2 regions of the Caproicibacter sp. BJN0012 genome follow, and region 2 is predicted to be linked to the other one. Evidence: predicted binding sites of a transcription regulator. Region 2 holds the regulator's gene; the other holds the start of a gene.

Region 1 (6,122 bases), 1.3 Mb from region 2:
ATTTCAGGCCGGGGACATCAGAAACGCCATGATCGCGAAAAACATTGATTTTGCCCTTCTGGGGTCTTCTTCGGCCGCCCTCGGGATCGCAAACGGAATGGAGGTCGAATTGATTTGGGTCCACGAGGTTTTGGGGGACGCGGAACAACTGGTTGCCCGTGACGGCTCCGGAATCCGGTCTCTTCAGGACCTGAAGGGGAAAAAGGTCGCGACGGCTTTTACCTCGACTTCGCATTACAGCCTTTTAAGGGCGATGCAGAGGGACGGCATTTCTGAAAAGGACGTCACGCTGCTCGATATGCAGATGCCGGACATCTATGCGGCGTGGCAAAGGGGAAATATCGACGCGGCTTACGCCTGGGAACCAACGCTCTCCAAGCTCCTGGAAAGCGGTAAAACAATCCTTTCCAGCAAGGACATAGCGGCCCAAGGGGTCGTGACGTCAAATGTGGAGATCGTCCGAAAAGAATTTGCGCGGCGCTATCCCGAAATTGTCAAAAAATATATCAAGGCCCTGAACGAGGCGGTCGAACTGTACCGGCAGCATCCGGAAGAAGCGGTTGGGGCCGTCTCAAAGGCCCTGGGCCTTTCTGAAGAAGAGGCGAAGAAACAGATGCAGGGATCCGTTTGGCTGGATGCCAAAGAGCAGCTCGCTCCCGAATATCTCGGAACAAGCACTCAAAAGGGCGGCATTGTAAATTCGATGAAGGATACGGCTGATTTCCTGTATGAACAGAAAAGCCTGGCCTCTGAACCGAAGACCGGGACGTTTGAACAGGCCGTCAACCCGTCCTATGTGGAACAGGCGTTGCAATAGGACACAGCGGGAGGATTCTGTGTGGATCGGATACAGTATGAGCGGACGGGACCGCTGCTTTCCCTGACCGGCGTGGGATTTCGCTATCCCGGCAAAAAAGACGAGGTCACGGCACTGCGGGAGATCAGTTTTACCATGGAAACGGGAGAGTTCCTGTGCGTGCTTGGTCCGTCCGGATGCGGAAAAAGCACCCTGCTGAAGCTGATCGCAGGGTTCCTGAAGCCGACCGAGGGGGAAATCCGGATGGAAGGCCGGCCGGTCCGGGGACCGGACTGGCACCGCGGAGTTGTTTTTCAGGCGCTCACCCTGTATTCCTGGCTGAACGTGAGGGACAACATCGCTTTCGGTCTTAAAATGAGAAGGCTTCCGAAAGAACAAATCCGAAATGCGGCGCAAAAGTATATCGGACTGGTCGGCCTGAAAGGATTTGAAGAGAAAAAGCCCTATGAGCTTTCCGGCGGCATGAAGCAGAGGGTATCGCTCGCGAGGGCTCTGGCGAACCAGCCGGAGATTCTGCTGATGGATGAGCCGCTCGGCGCGCTGGACGCGCTGACGAGGCAGAACATGCAGGCACTGGTCCGCAGGATCTGGCGGGAGACCGGCAACACCGTTCTTCTCATCACGCACGACGTGGACGAAGCGCTGGCTCTTGGCACGAGAATCATGGTCCTTTCCAGCAGGCCGGGCAGGATTCTGAATGAATTCCACCCGGATTTTACCCGCCGGTACCTCGGCGAAGACGGCGAGAAGATCAGATATCTGCCGGAGTACAGGGAACTCCGGGGGAGAATTCTGAGTGAAATTCTCGGGGAAAACGGGACGGAATAAAGCGGTCCGGCCCCCAAAAATCAGGCAGGCCAGCATACAAATTGTTAATTTGTTAACGATATCAGCCATAAATTCTGCCGCGAAAGGATGTGATTGGGGGACAAATCACGGTAAGACTGTCGGCCATATGAAAAGTTAGGAGTGGTGTTATGAGCAAAAAGGAACAGGTTCTTGGAGTTGTGGTTTTGGTTTTGTCACTGCTGCTCGGCAAGGCATTTTTAAAGCCGGGGATGTTGCTTCGGCTTGTCATCGGCCTGGCGCTGGGCTATACTTTGATGAGGGCCTATACGGGTTTTGCGGGCAGCGTCAACCGCGCGTACCGGACCGGATCGACAAAGCTGATGAGGGCGCTGATGCTCATGTTCTTTGTTTCCAGCGTGCTGACGGCCGCGTTTTTGCTGAATTCGGATGCTTCAGAATTCAGCCTGTGGGTCAATCCGATCAATATCGGCCTGATGCTCGGCGGGGTCCTGTTCGGGTTCGGCATGGCGCTTTCGTCCTGCTGCGCCACGGGAGTGCTGACCGACCTGGTGGTGGGTCTGCCGCGGGCATTTATCACGCTGGTGTTTTTCGGACTGGGCGTTTACCTTGGGTTCCCGGTTCAGAATACCGCGGGGTGGGTTAAGAATTCCTGGTTCACTTCGGCTTCTGGCGGAAAATTTGCGGGCGGAGTCTTCCTTCCGGATCTGTTTTCATGGGACGGTCTCAACGGGTACCTGGGAGCTCTGGTTCTGACGGCTCTGCTCTGCGGAATCGTCGTTTATCTTTCCTACCGGTACGAGAAGAGTCGCAAGGAAAAAAATACATACGTGGGCAATGAGACGGAGATCATGCAGGAGCAGCCGGATCCTTTTGACAGCAAGAGCTATCAGCTGTTCAGCGGGGTGACTTTCGACCGGGTCTTCGCCAAACCGTGGACTCTGGCACAGGGGGCGGCCGTCCTCAGCGTGCTGTTCGCGGTGCTGATGGGCACGACGAAAGCGGGGTGGGGGGCCTCCACTCCCTACGGCGTCTGGTTCGGCAAGCTGCTGCTTGTCTTCGGAGTTTCTCCGGATGCCGTGGCGGGATTCGCGAGAATGAAGCCGGATTCCTTCGTGCAGCCCTTTTTCCAAAATGCAGTATCCGTACAGAATTTCGGTATCATTCTGGGAACGATCCTCTATCTTCTGGTTGCCGGTGTGCTTGTCAGGACGTTCCGCGAGGGTCTGCACATCACGTTCCGCGAAGGGCTCATCTTTGCGCTCGGCGGCCTTTCCATGGGGTTTGGAACAAGACTTTCAAACGGGTGCAATGTGGGCGCGCTCTACACCCCGATCGCGAATTTTTCCCTTTCCGGCTGGATCTTTCTGATCTTTCTGGTCGCGGGCGGCGTTCTGGGCAACCTGTTCGGCAAGGCGGCGTTTGCAAAGAAAAAAAGCGGCGGCCTGTTGGGCTAAAGGGAGGGCGGGTCCGAGGCGGAATCCTGATTCCGCCCCGGAAGCCGATTCCCGGGTTCGCCGGCTTGAAAATATGATGGAGGAAGGAAGGAGTCGAAGTCATGAGCAAAAGGATTTTGATCGTCGGAGGAGTGGCCGGAGGGGCTTCCGTTGCCGCGAGGGCGCGCAGGCTCGATGAGAAGGCGGAAATTATGATGTTTGAGAAGGGACCCCACGTCTCTTTTTCCAACTGTTCGCTGCCGTTTTACCTGAGCAGGGTCGTAAACGACAGCAATGCTTTAGTCCTGATGAGTCCGGAGCAGTTCCAGAAACAGTACCGGATTGAGGCCAGAGTCAACAGCGAAGTCACAAAAATCAATCGTAAAGAAAAGAAGATCACCGTTCGGACCCTGAACACGGGGGAAGAATATGAGGAAACTTACGACACGCTGATCTTATCCCCCGGGGCGGTTCCGGTTCTTCCCAAAAGCATTGAAGGGATTGACCGTCCGAATGTTTTCACGGTCCGGAATGTTGTCGATATCCGGAAGCTCGACGAATATCTGTCGGAGCGCGGAATTCAGGATGTCGCGGTCGTCGGCGGCGGATTTATCGGCGTGGAGGTGACGGAAAACCTGCGCGTGGCCGGCAGGAACGTCAGCCTGATCGAGGCGCTCGACCAGATTATGGCGCCCTTTGACTATGACATGGCGCAGATTCTGCACAAGGAGATGCTGGACCATGGAGTCAACCTGATTTTAAGCGACGGGGTAAAGAAAATCGGCGAAGATTCCATCGAACTGCAATCCGGCAGAAAAGTTGCGGCAGAGGCGGTTGTTATGGCAATCGGCGTTCGGCCCGAAACCGGCCTCGCAAAAGACGCGGGGCTTGAAATCGGGGAGACCGGCGGCATTCGGGTGAATCACGATTATCTGACCAGCGACCCGGATATCTATGCCGTCGGAGATGCGATCGAGGTCTATAACCGGCTGACCCGCAAACCGTCCCGGCTGGCCCTTGCGGGTCCGGCTCAGAGGCAGGCCCGGGCCGCGGCCGACCATATGTACCGGATTCCTCACAACAATAAAGGGGTCATCGGCTCCTCCGTCGTCAGGATTTTCGACCTGAACGCAGCCTCCACGGGGCTGAATGAGAAGTCCGCGAAAGCGGCGGGAATTCCATGCGACTTTGCTTATATCATCCCGGCGGACAAGGTCGGCCTGATGCCCGGAAGCCACCCGCTGCACTTTAAACTCCTGTACGAATATCCGACCGGCAGAATTCTGGGCGCGCAGGCCGTCGGAAAGGGAGAGGCTGACAAGAGGATCGACGTAATAGCGGCCATGATTACCATGGGCGCAACACTGGAGGATTTAAAGGAACTGGAGCTGTGCTATGCGCCTCTGTTCGGCACCGCTAAGGACGCCGTCAATCACGCGGCGCTGGTCGGGCTGAATCTTCTGTACGGACGGTTCCGGCAGGTTCCGGTCACCAAAGTCCGGGAACTGGTTGAAAAGAACGAGTTCATCGTCGATGTCCGGGAAAAGAACGAATTTGACCGGGGCCACCTGATCAACGCCGTCAATATTCCTCTCAGCGGGCTCAGAGACCGTCTAAATGAGATTCCGAAAGACAGGCCGGTCTATCTGCACTGCCGCAGCAGCCAGAGAAGCTACAACGCCGTGATGGCGCTGCAGAATCTGGGATATGACAATGTCGTCAATATCTCCGGCTCCTACCTTGGAATCTGCTGCTACGAATATTATCAGGACCGGGTGACCGGGAGAAAGAAGATTGTCACGGAATACAACTTTACCTGAAAAACAGCGGAATGAAAGATTAAAACCGGCCTGCCCGCGCTTTAGAAAGCGCGGGCAGGCCGGTTTTTCATGCGTCCGGGAGCTTGGCGTTATTTCAGCTTTTGCCTGATTTCAAAAAAATCCTTCCACGGATCGCTTTTCTCCATTCTTGCGAGCGCGTCCGTCATGCCGATTCCGTTGGGGGCGACCGTGTCGAGTTCTTCCCAGGCAATAGGCATGGAAACCCTGGCTCCCGCTCTCGCCCTCAGGGAATAGGGGGCGACGCTTGTGGCTCCCCTTCCGTTCCGGATCCAATCAATGAAAATCCTGTTTTTCCGTTTTTCTTTTCTGATGTTGCTCGTATAGCGGTCGGGCCACCGCTGCTCCATGACTTCGGCGACCCGTCTTGCAAAATCGTGAAACAGGTCCCAATCGGCGGACGGCTGGAAAGGCACGACCACATGATACCCTTTGCCTCCGCTGGTCTTGAGATACGAGGTCAAAGAGAGCTGTTCCAGGACGCTCTTGATCTCTTTGACACCCTGGCGTACCCGCTCCAGATCCATTCCCTCGTCCGGGTCCAGGTCAAAAACCATCAGATCCGGCTTTTCCAGCGTTTCGACCCGGCTTCCCCAGGCGTGAAATTCCAGAGTGCCCATCTGGACTTCGGAAATCAGCCCGGCAGCGTTCTCAATATAAAAGTAGTCCTCCTTTTGCCCGTCGTTGTTCACGACCGGAATCGTGACGACGCCCTTGTGATCCGGGCCGGGATGCTTTTGATAAAAGCAGGAGGAGGAGATTCCCTTGGGACAGCGTACGATGCTGAGAATCCGGTTTCCCGCGTAGGGCAGCATTCGCTCCGCCGCTTTAGCGTAGTATTGGACCACATCCGCTTTTTTCACTTCGGGATCCGCAAAAACCAATTTGTCGGGATGGGTTATTTTGATTCCCTCGACCGTCATGCCGCTGTTTGTTTCCATTTGCACCTCCGGCTCCTCGGCAGGCGGCAGATCCTGATCCGCCCGTTTCTCATTGGCCGCATCCTCTCTTTTTACTTCCCCGGGGTTCTTGTCCGTACGCAGCCCTTTATAACTTGCCTGCCGAAGCAGATTCTCATTGGTCCATTCGGCAAACTTGATTTCCGCGACCAGTACGGGTTCAAGCCATGTGATTTTCTCGTTCGATCTCGCTTCCGGCGCCTGTTTGAAAGGAGCGTCTTCTCTCCGGATGGTTTCAAATTTTTGCCCGAGTTCCTCCATGTCG
Region 2 (6,122 bases):
ATTTCCCGCTTTGCCGCAGCCAGAAAATCCTCCATTTTGCTGCTGACATATGAGCCATGCTGCTGTGCGTATTCTTCGAATTCTTTCATCGTAAAAGAATTTTCCGATTCCTCGCCCACTGTGAAAATCAGCTCGAAAAAGACCTTTTCACTCTCCGTCAGTTCCTTTCCATCGCTGTCCCCGGTCAAGATCACGGACAGCCGGTCCCCGCTGCTTTCAAAACGGACAAGGCCCTTCCGTGCAAGGCTTAATAGAGTGGCGCTAAACATCCTGTTTTTTTCTTTTTCACGCAGACCCGAATAAAAATAATATAGGTTGGCGATGCCGCCCGGACTGTTTCCCGGAGGTATTTCGCGGGTGTATTCCGGAACGGTAACAGGGTACCTTCTGTTTTTTTTGCGAAGCCTGAAAAAGAAATACAAGCTCAGGATGATCACAAGAACCGCGCTGACGGCATCAAGGATTCCAAGCACGAATTCCCTGTGGAGCTTCTGCGCATATTCGTCAGCCCATTGCTGCTCTTCCTTCTGGATTCCGGATAAAACGGACTGGGAGGAAATCTTTCCGGAAGACGGAAAGAGCTGCGGGGGCATGCAAAGGCGCACTTCCACGGAATGCCCGGCCGGGATGGAAGAAGCACGAAATCCGATCTGATCGGCCGAATCGATCGACAGATTGCTGCTCACATCCGTATGAAGCCAGGCATTCACATTGTCCTTCAAGCCGCCGGACGGGAAGCGGACGGTACCGCTGAGCGACGTGATGGGCATACTGAAATTGTTCGACAGAAAATAGTTGTATAGAACCGCCGTGTCTGCATAGACACTGACGATATTTTTCAGCCTGTAAGAAAAAGTAAAGGTCCGGACGCCCCTTTTGAGCGCGGGCATGAACCAGCCGATTTCAACGTCTTGCCCCGACCGGTGCAAATAACACCGATCCTGCATCTCGTCTCCGGAAACACTTTCCGGGTCCACATCCCCCGCGAACGAATAGGAAATCCTGCGGTCTTCGTCGTAGACAGTCAAATCCGTGATGTCGTCCGCTTTTTCGGCGTCCATCGGAAAACTACGGTACAAATTGCGGTAAGGCCTGTTCCGGTCTTTCAGATCGACTTTCCAGGTCTCCGAAACCGTCATATCGCCGTTTTCCATCAGAACGGCGGAGATGTTCAGCTGATCCAGAACCTGCTTGGAATGTTGGCCATAGTCCGAACAGCCGGAAAGCGGGATCATGCTGAAAAGCATCGCCGTGAAAAGAATCAGTCTGCCAAATCTAGCTTTTGAAACCATACGCGGGACATTCCATTTATTTAATCTCAAAACTTTACCTGCGGCACAGACCGGTCCGCTTCTTCGACTTCAAAATATTTCTTTCGTTCAAAGTGAAAAACCGACGCGATCAGATTCGATGGAAAATGCATGACATATTCATTGTATTTCATGGCAGTATCGTTATAGAACTGACGGGACATCGCGATTTTTCCTTCAATCTCACGCAGCTGTCCCTGCAGGTCCAGAAAGTTCTGATTTGCCTTCAATTCGGGATATTGTTCAGCGGTGGCGAAAAGATTGAAAATAGCCTTTGATAGCTTCGCATTATTTTCCATTGCCTCTTCCGGGGTTTTGGAATTCATTGCCGCGCTGCGCCATTTCGTCACCTCTGACAGAGTTGACTTTTCGTGAGCGGCATAGCCCTTCACGGTCTCTACCAAATTCGGAATCAAATCGACTCTTTTTTTCAGCTGCACATCGATCTGAGCCCATCCATTGTCGACGCGGACGGAAAACGATACTAATTTGTTATACGCGGAAACGCACCAGATAATCAAAATCAGCAAAATCCCCAAAAGTACTGCCAGCGGAATCCAACCCATTAAATCCCCCCTTTATCCACATTTTCTCCATGATATCAGAAATATATGATATTGATCGGTGAAAAGTGTAAAATTATTTTAAAGTCTTATTGGAAATGCGGTAACACAATGTCATCAGGCTGTCATTCAAATGCACGTTCTCGACGATGGCATCCGGATATTGCATGGAAATATCATAATGGCTGAAATTCCAAAAATTTCGGATTCCCAAACTGTAGAGTTTTTCAGCCAGTTCCGCCGCCGCGCTTGGGGGAAGACAGAAAATAGCCATTACGGGTTTTTCCTTTTTGCAGAATTCCTCCATCTCTGAAACGTCCTTCACCTTGAGATTGGCCAGTTCCATCCCGATCCGGTCAGGGGAGCTGTCAAAGATGCCGATCAAATGAAAGCCTTCCATTTCAAAAGACATATGGGTCCCGATCGCGCGGCCGAGGTTGCCGGCCCCAAACAGCACCGTAGGGTATTGGCTGGCAAGGCTGAGAATATTGGCGATTTCATCGCAAAGCTGGCTGACAATATACCCATATCCCTGCTGGCCGAATCCGCCGAAGCAGTTCAGATCCTGGCGGATCTGGGAAGCGGTAAGCCCCAGCTTGGCGGAAAGCTCCGTCGAAGAAATTCTTGTCACCCCTTTGTCCTTCAAATGGCTCAGGAAACGGTAATATCGGGGCAGCCTCCTGATAACAGACATTGAAACATTTTCACGTCTTGGCATGACGCATTCCTCCATTCCTCATCATGTGAAACATGAAATTTATTACGACTGATTCATTCGCGAACGTACGGCGTACAAAAAAGTTTCCGTATCGACTGTTTCTTTGCTTTGCAGCGTCGAAATACCCGCGAGGTCCCCCGTCATGATTCCGCTCTCGACAGTCCGAAGCAACGCCGCCTCCAGTTGATCCGCAAAACCGGAAAGCTCCGGCGTTCCGTCGAGCTCGCCCCTCTTTTTCAAGGCGCCGGTCCAGGCGCACAGGGTCGCAATCGGATTCGTCGAAGTTTTTTCCCCTTTCAGATAGCGGTAATAGTGGCGCTGTACCGTTCCGTGCGCCGCTTCATATTCATAGATGCCCTTCGGGGAAACCAGCACGCTGGTCATCATGGCAAGGCTTCCAAACGCCGTGGCGATCAGGTCGCTCATGACGTCGCCGTCATAATTTTTGCAGGCCCAGATAAAACCGCCGTCCGAACGGACGACGCGCGCGACGGCGTCGTCAATCAGCGTATAGAAATAAGTAATTCCCGCGCGTTTAAATTTTTCTTCGTATTCTTCTTCAAATATTTTCTGAAAAATATCTTTAAATCTGTGATCGTAGGTTTTGGAAATCGTGTCCTTTGTAGAAAACCAGAGATCCTCCTTCGCCTCCAGTGCATACTGAAAGCAAGAGTGGGCAAAATCGGCAATACTCTGATCCAGGTTGTGAACGCCCTGTACAACTCCGGCGGACTGAAAATCATGAATTGTCGTCCGGCTTTCCTTCCCGGAAGCATCCGTAACGACCAGTTCGGCTTTGGAGCCCGCCGGAGCGGTCATTTCAACATTTTTATACACATCGCCGTACGCGTGTCTGGCGACCGTAATCGGCTTTTTCCAAGACGGCACCAACGGGGTAATTCCCCTGACCAGAATCGGCTTGCGAAAAACCGTTCCGTCCAGTATGGAGCGGATCGTGCCGTTTGGCGATCTCCACATCTTCTTGAGCTGATATTCCTTCACACGGTCCGCATTGGGCGTGATCGTGGCACATTTGACGCCGACGCCGTATTTTTCGATCGCCCGCGCCGCTTCCTCCGTAACGCGGTCCTCCGTTTCATCGCGGTGCTTCAGGCCCAGATCATAATACTCGGTTTTCAGATCAACATACGGAGTGAGAAGAATATCTTTGATCTGTTTCCAGATAATACGTGTCATCTCGTCCCCGTCCATCTCTACGAGCGGGGTCCGCATCTTTATTTTTTCCGCCATAAAGAACCTCCTATACTGCTAGATAAATCTTGAGCAATCCCAGCGCCAGCAAATGCGCCGGATAAAAAATGTAAAATGTCCATTTGGACGTCCGTCCGCCGCCACGCCGCCCGTTGTAAAGAATAAGGACCGGGAGACACAGCAGCACTCCAAATTGAAATAGCTGGCTGTAAATCGGGTAACCTTCAGAAACCGACAAAAAGGTCTCTGCCAAAACCATACTCACGGCCAGAATGGAAAACGACTGGATCTGCCGGGACAATTCTCCCCTGTTCTGCCAAAAGCTCAGTGCAAAAAGGATGTCGAAGAACATCCAATCTCCGGGAAGCGAGAGAAGGCACAACCCGAAAACCGCCAGGAATCTGAGTTTCCTGCTGTTTATCCTGTCACAGGCCCGAATGGCCAGAAGGCTTAAAAACAGCGTATAGATCACATTGAGGGTTTCCGAAGAATTCCCGCCCACGATAAATTGCAGCTTTCCCGTTTCAAACAATGTGAACGGAACCTGTGAAATCAGGGCAAAGGCACCGAGGCGAAACGCGTATTTTCGAAAGCTGTGCGTGTGCGCATATCCTTCCGCGAGGAAGAAGCACATGGTCGGCGCCGTAATCCTGCCCACGATGTGCATCAGCTGCCCCAGCGCGGAATACGTCGGCACAAACCCCCATGCGATATGATCGATCAGCATGGCGGCAATCGCAATCCATTTCACAGCGTTTGCCGTCAGTCCCCGCGCCGGCTGCTCCAAACCTTTACACCCTTTCGCTCCGCTCCCTTGTGTCGTTCAGCAGCCCGCCCGCCAGGACGATTCTGCGCTGACGTTCGCTGAGAACGGGCTTCGCGCGGAAAGAAGTCCCCTTCGTCCGATCGGCGACCGTGACAGATTCCCCATTGCGAACTGCCTGCCGGACATTTTTCAGTTCCAATTCATCCATCTGGTCGATTCCGTCATAATCCGCTTCGTTTTCAAAAACCAGGGGAAGAATTCCGGCGTTGACCAGATTGGCGCAGTGAATCCGGGCAAAGCTTTTTACGATGACGGCCCTGATCCCAAGGTACAGCGGGACCAGCGCGGCGTGTTCGCGCGAGGATCCCTGTCCGTAATTGGAGCCGCCTATGATGATCCCACCGCCGTTTTCCTTGCAGCGCCCGGCGAACGATTGATCACACACGGCGAAGCAGAATTGAGAAAGATAAGGAATATTCGACCGATAAGGCAATATTTTGGAACCTGCCGGCATAATGTGGTCCGTCGTGATATTGTCCCCCGCCTTCAGAATCGCTTTCGCGGAAACAGACTCCGGCAGCGGCTCCGCGACCGGCAATCCTTTAATGTTTGGCCCGCGGAGCACGGAAAGGTCCCTCGCCTCTTCTACGGAAACCGGCGGAATGATCATATTGTCGTTAATCTCAAAATGGTCCGGAAGCTCAACTTCCGGTTCCTTTCCCAGCGTTCTGGGGTCCGTCAGCACGCCCGCCAGCGCGGAAGCGGCCGCAGTTTCCGGCCCAACCAAGTAGATCTGGGCGTCGGCCGTTCCGGAACGCCCGAGAAAATTCCGGTTGAAAGTCCGCAGGGAAATCCCCGCCGAATTCGGGGACTGGCCCATGCCGATGCAGGGGCCGCAGGCACATTCCAGAATTCTGGCCCCCGCACCGGCCAGGTCGGCGAGCGCGCCGTTTTCGGCAAGCATGCTGTAAACCTGCCGGGAACCGGGGGCGATGGCAAGGCTGACGCCGGGGCTGATCGTCTTCCCCTTTAAAATGGAGGCCACGCGCATCATGTCGCGCAGCGAGGAATTCGTGCAGGAACCGATGCAGACCTGATCGACCGCAATCGGTCCGATCTCCCGAACCGGCCTGACCGCATCCGGGCTGTGAGGGCACGCAGCCAGGGGCTCGACGGAAGAAAGGTCGATTTCAATCGTCTCGTTGTAAACGGCATCCGGATCCGGGGCAAGTTCCGTCCAGCCGCTCTCCCTGCCCTGCGCCTTTAAAAATTCACGGGTGACTTCATCGGACGGGAAGATGGAAGTCGTGGCGCCGAGTTCGGCACCCATATTTGTAATTGTCGCGCGCTCCGGAACAGTCAGGGTTTTGACCCCCGCACCGGCATATTCCAGTATTTTCCCAACCCCGCCTTTGACGGAAAGACGCCGAAGGACCTCCAAGATGACGTCCTTGGCGCTGACCCATGGAGAGAGGGAACCTGTCAGAACCACCCGCAGAATCTCCGGCATCGTTATGTAATACGGGCCTCCGCCCATCGCAACGGCAACGTCA

What was found. The regulator Rex, encoded in region 2, represses fermentation and respiration genes when NADH is low (regulators of the CRP and FNR family bind a similar motif). The targets are predictions, from matches to a motif close to ATTGTTAANNNNTTAACAAT.
Region 1: the regulator Rex is predicted to act here: its motif matches at 1,686-1,705, upstream of VA597_RS03250 (YeeE/YedE family protein).

Annotation. Positions count from the first base shown of each region.
Region 1 covers NZ_CP142518.1:656,478-662,599, forward strand. Annotated here, with positions in the region: gene VA597_RS03240 (taurine ABC transporter substrate-binding protein) at 1-817, shown strand, start outside; gene VA597_RS03245 (ABC transporter ATP-binding protein) at 839-1,645, shown strand; gene VA597_RS03250 (YeeE/YedE family protein) at 1,795-3,081, shown strand; gene VA597_RS03255 (FAD-dependent oxidoreductase) at 3,183-4,880, shown strand; gene ligD (DNA ligase D) at 4,970-6,122, opposite strand, start outside.
Region 2 covers NZ_CP142518.1:1,968,144-1,974,265, forward strand. Annotated here, with positions in the region: gene VA597_RS09490 (DUF2207 domain-containing protein) at 1-1,292, opposite strand, end outside; gene VA597_RS09495 (LemA family protein) at 1,319-1,876, opposite strand; gene VA597_RS09500 (redox-sensing transcriptional repressor Rex) at 1,950-2,591, opposite strand; gene VA597_RS09505 (NADP-dependent isocitrate dehydrogenase) at 2,634-3,842, opposite strand; gene VA597_RS09510 (TraX family protein) at 3,853-4,590, opposite strand; gene VA597_RS09515 (aconitate hydratase) at 4,595-6,122, opposite strand, start outside.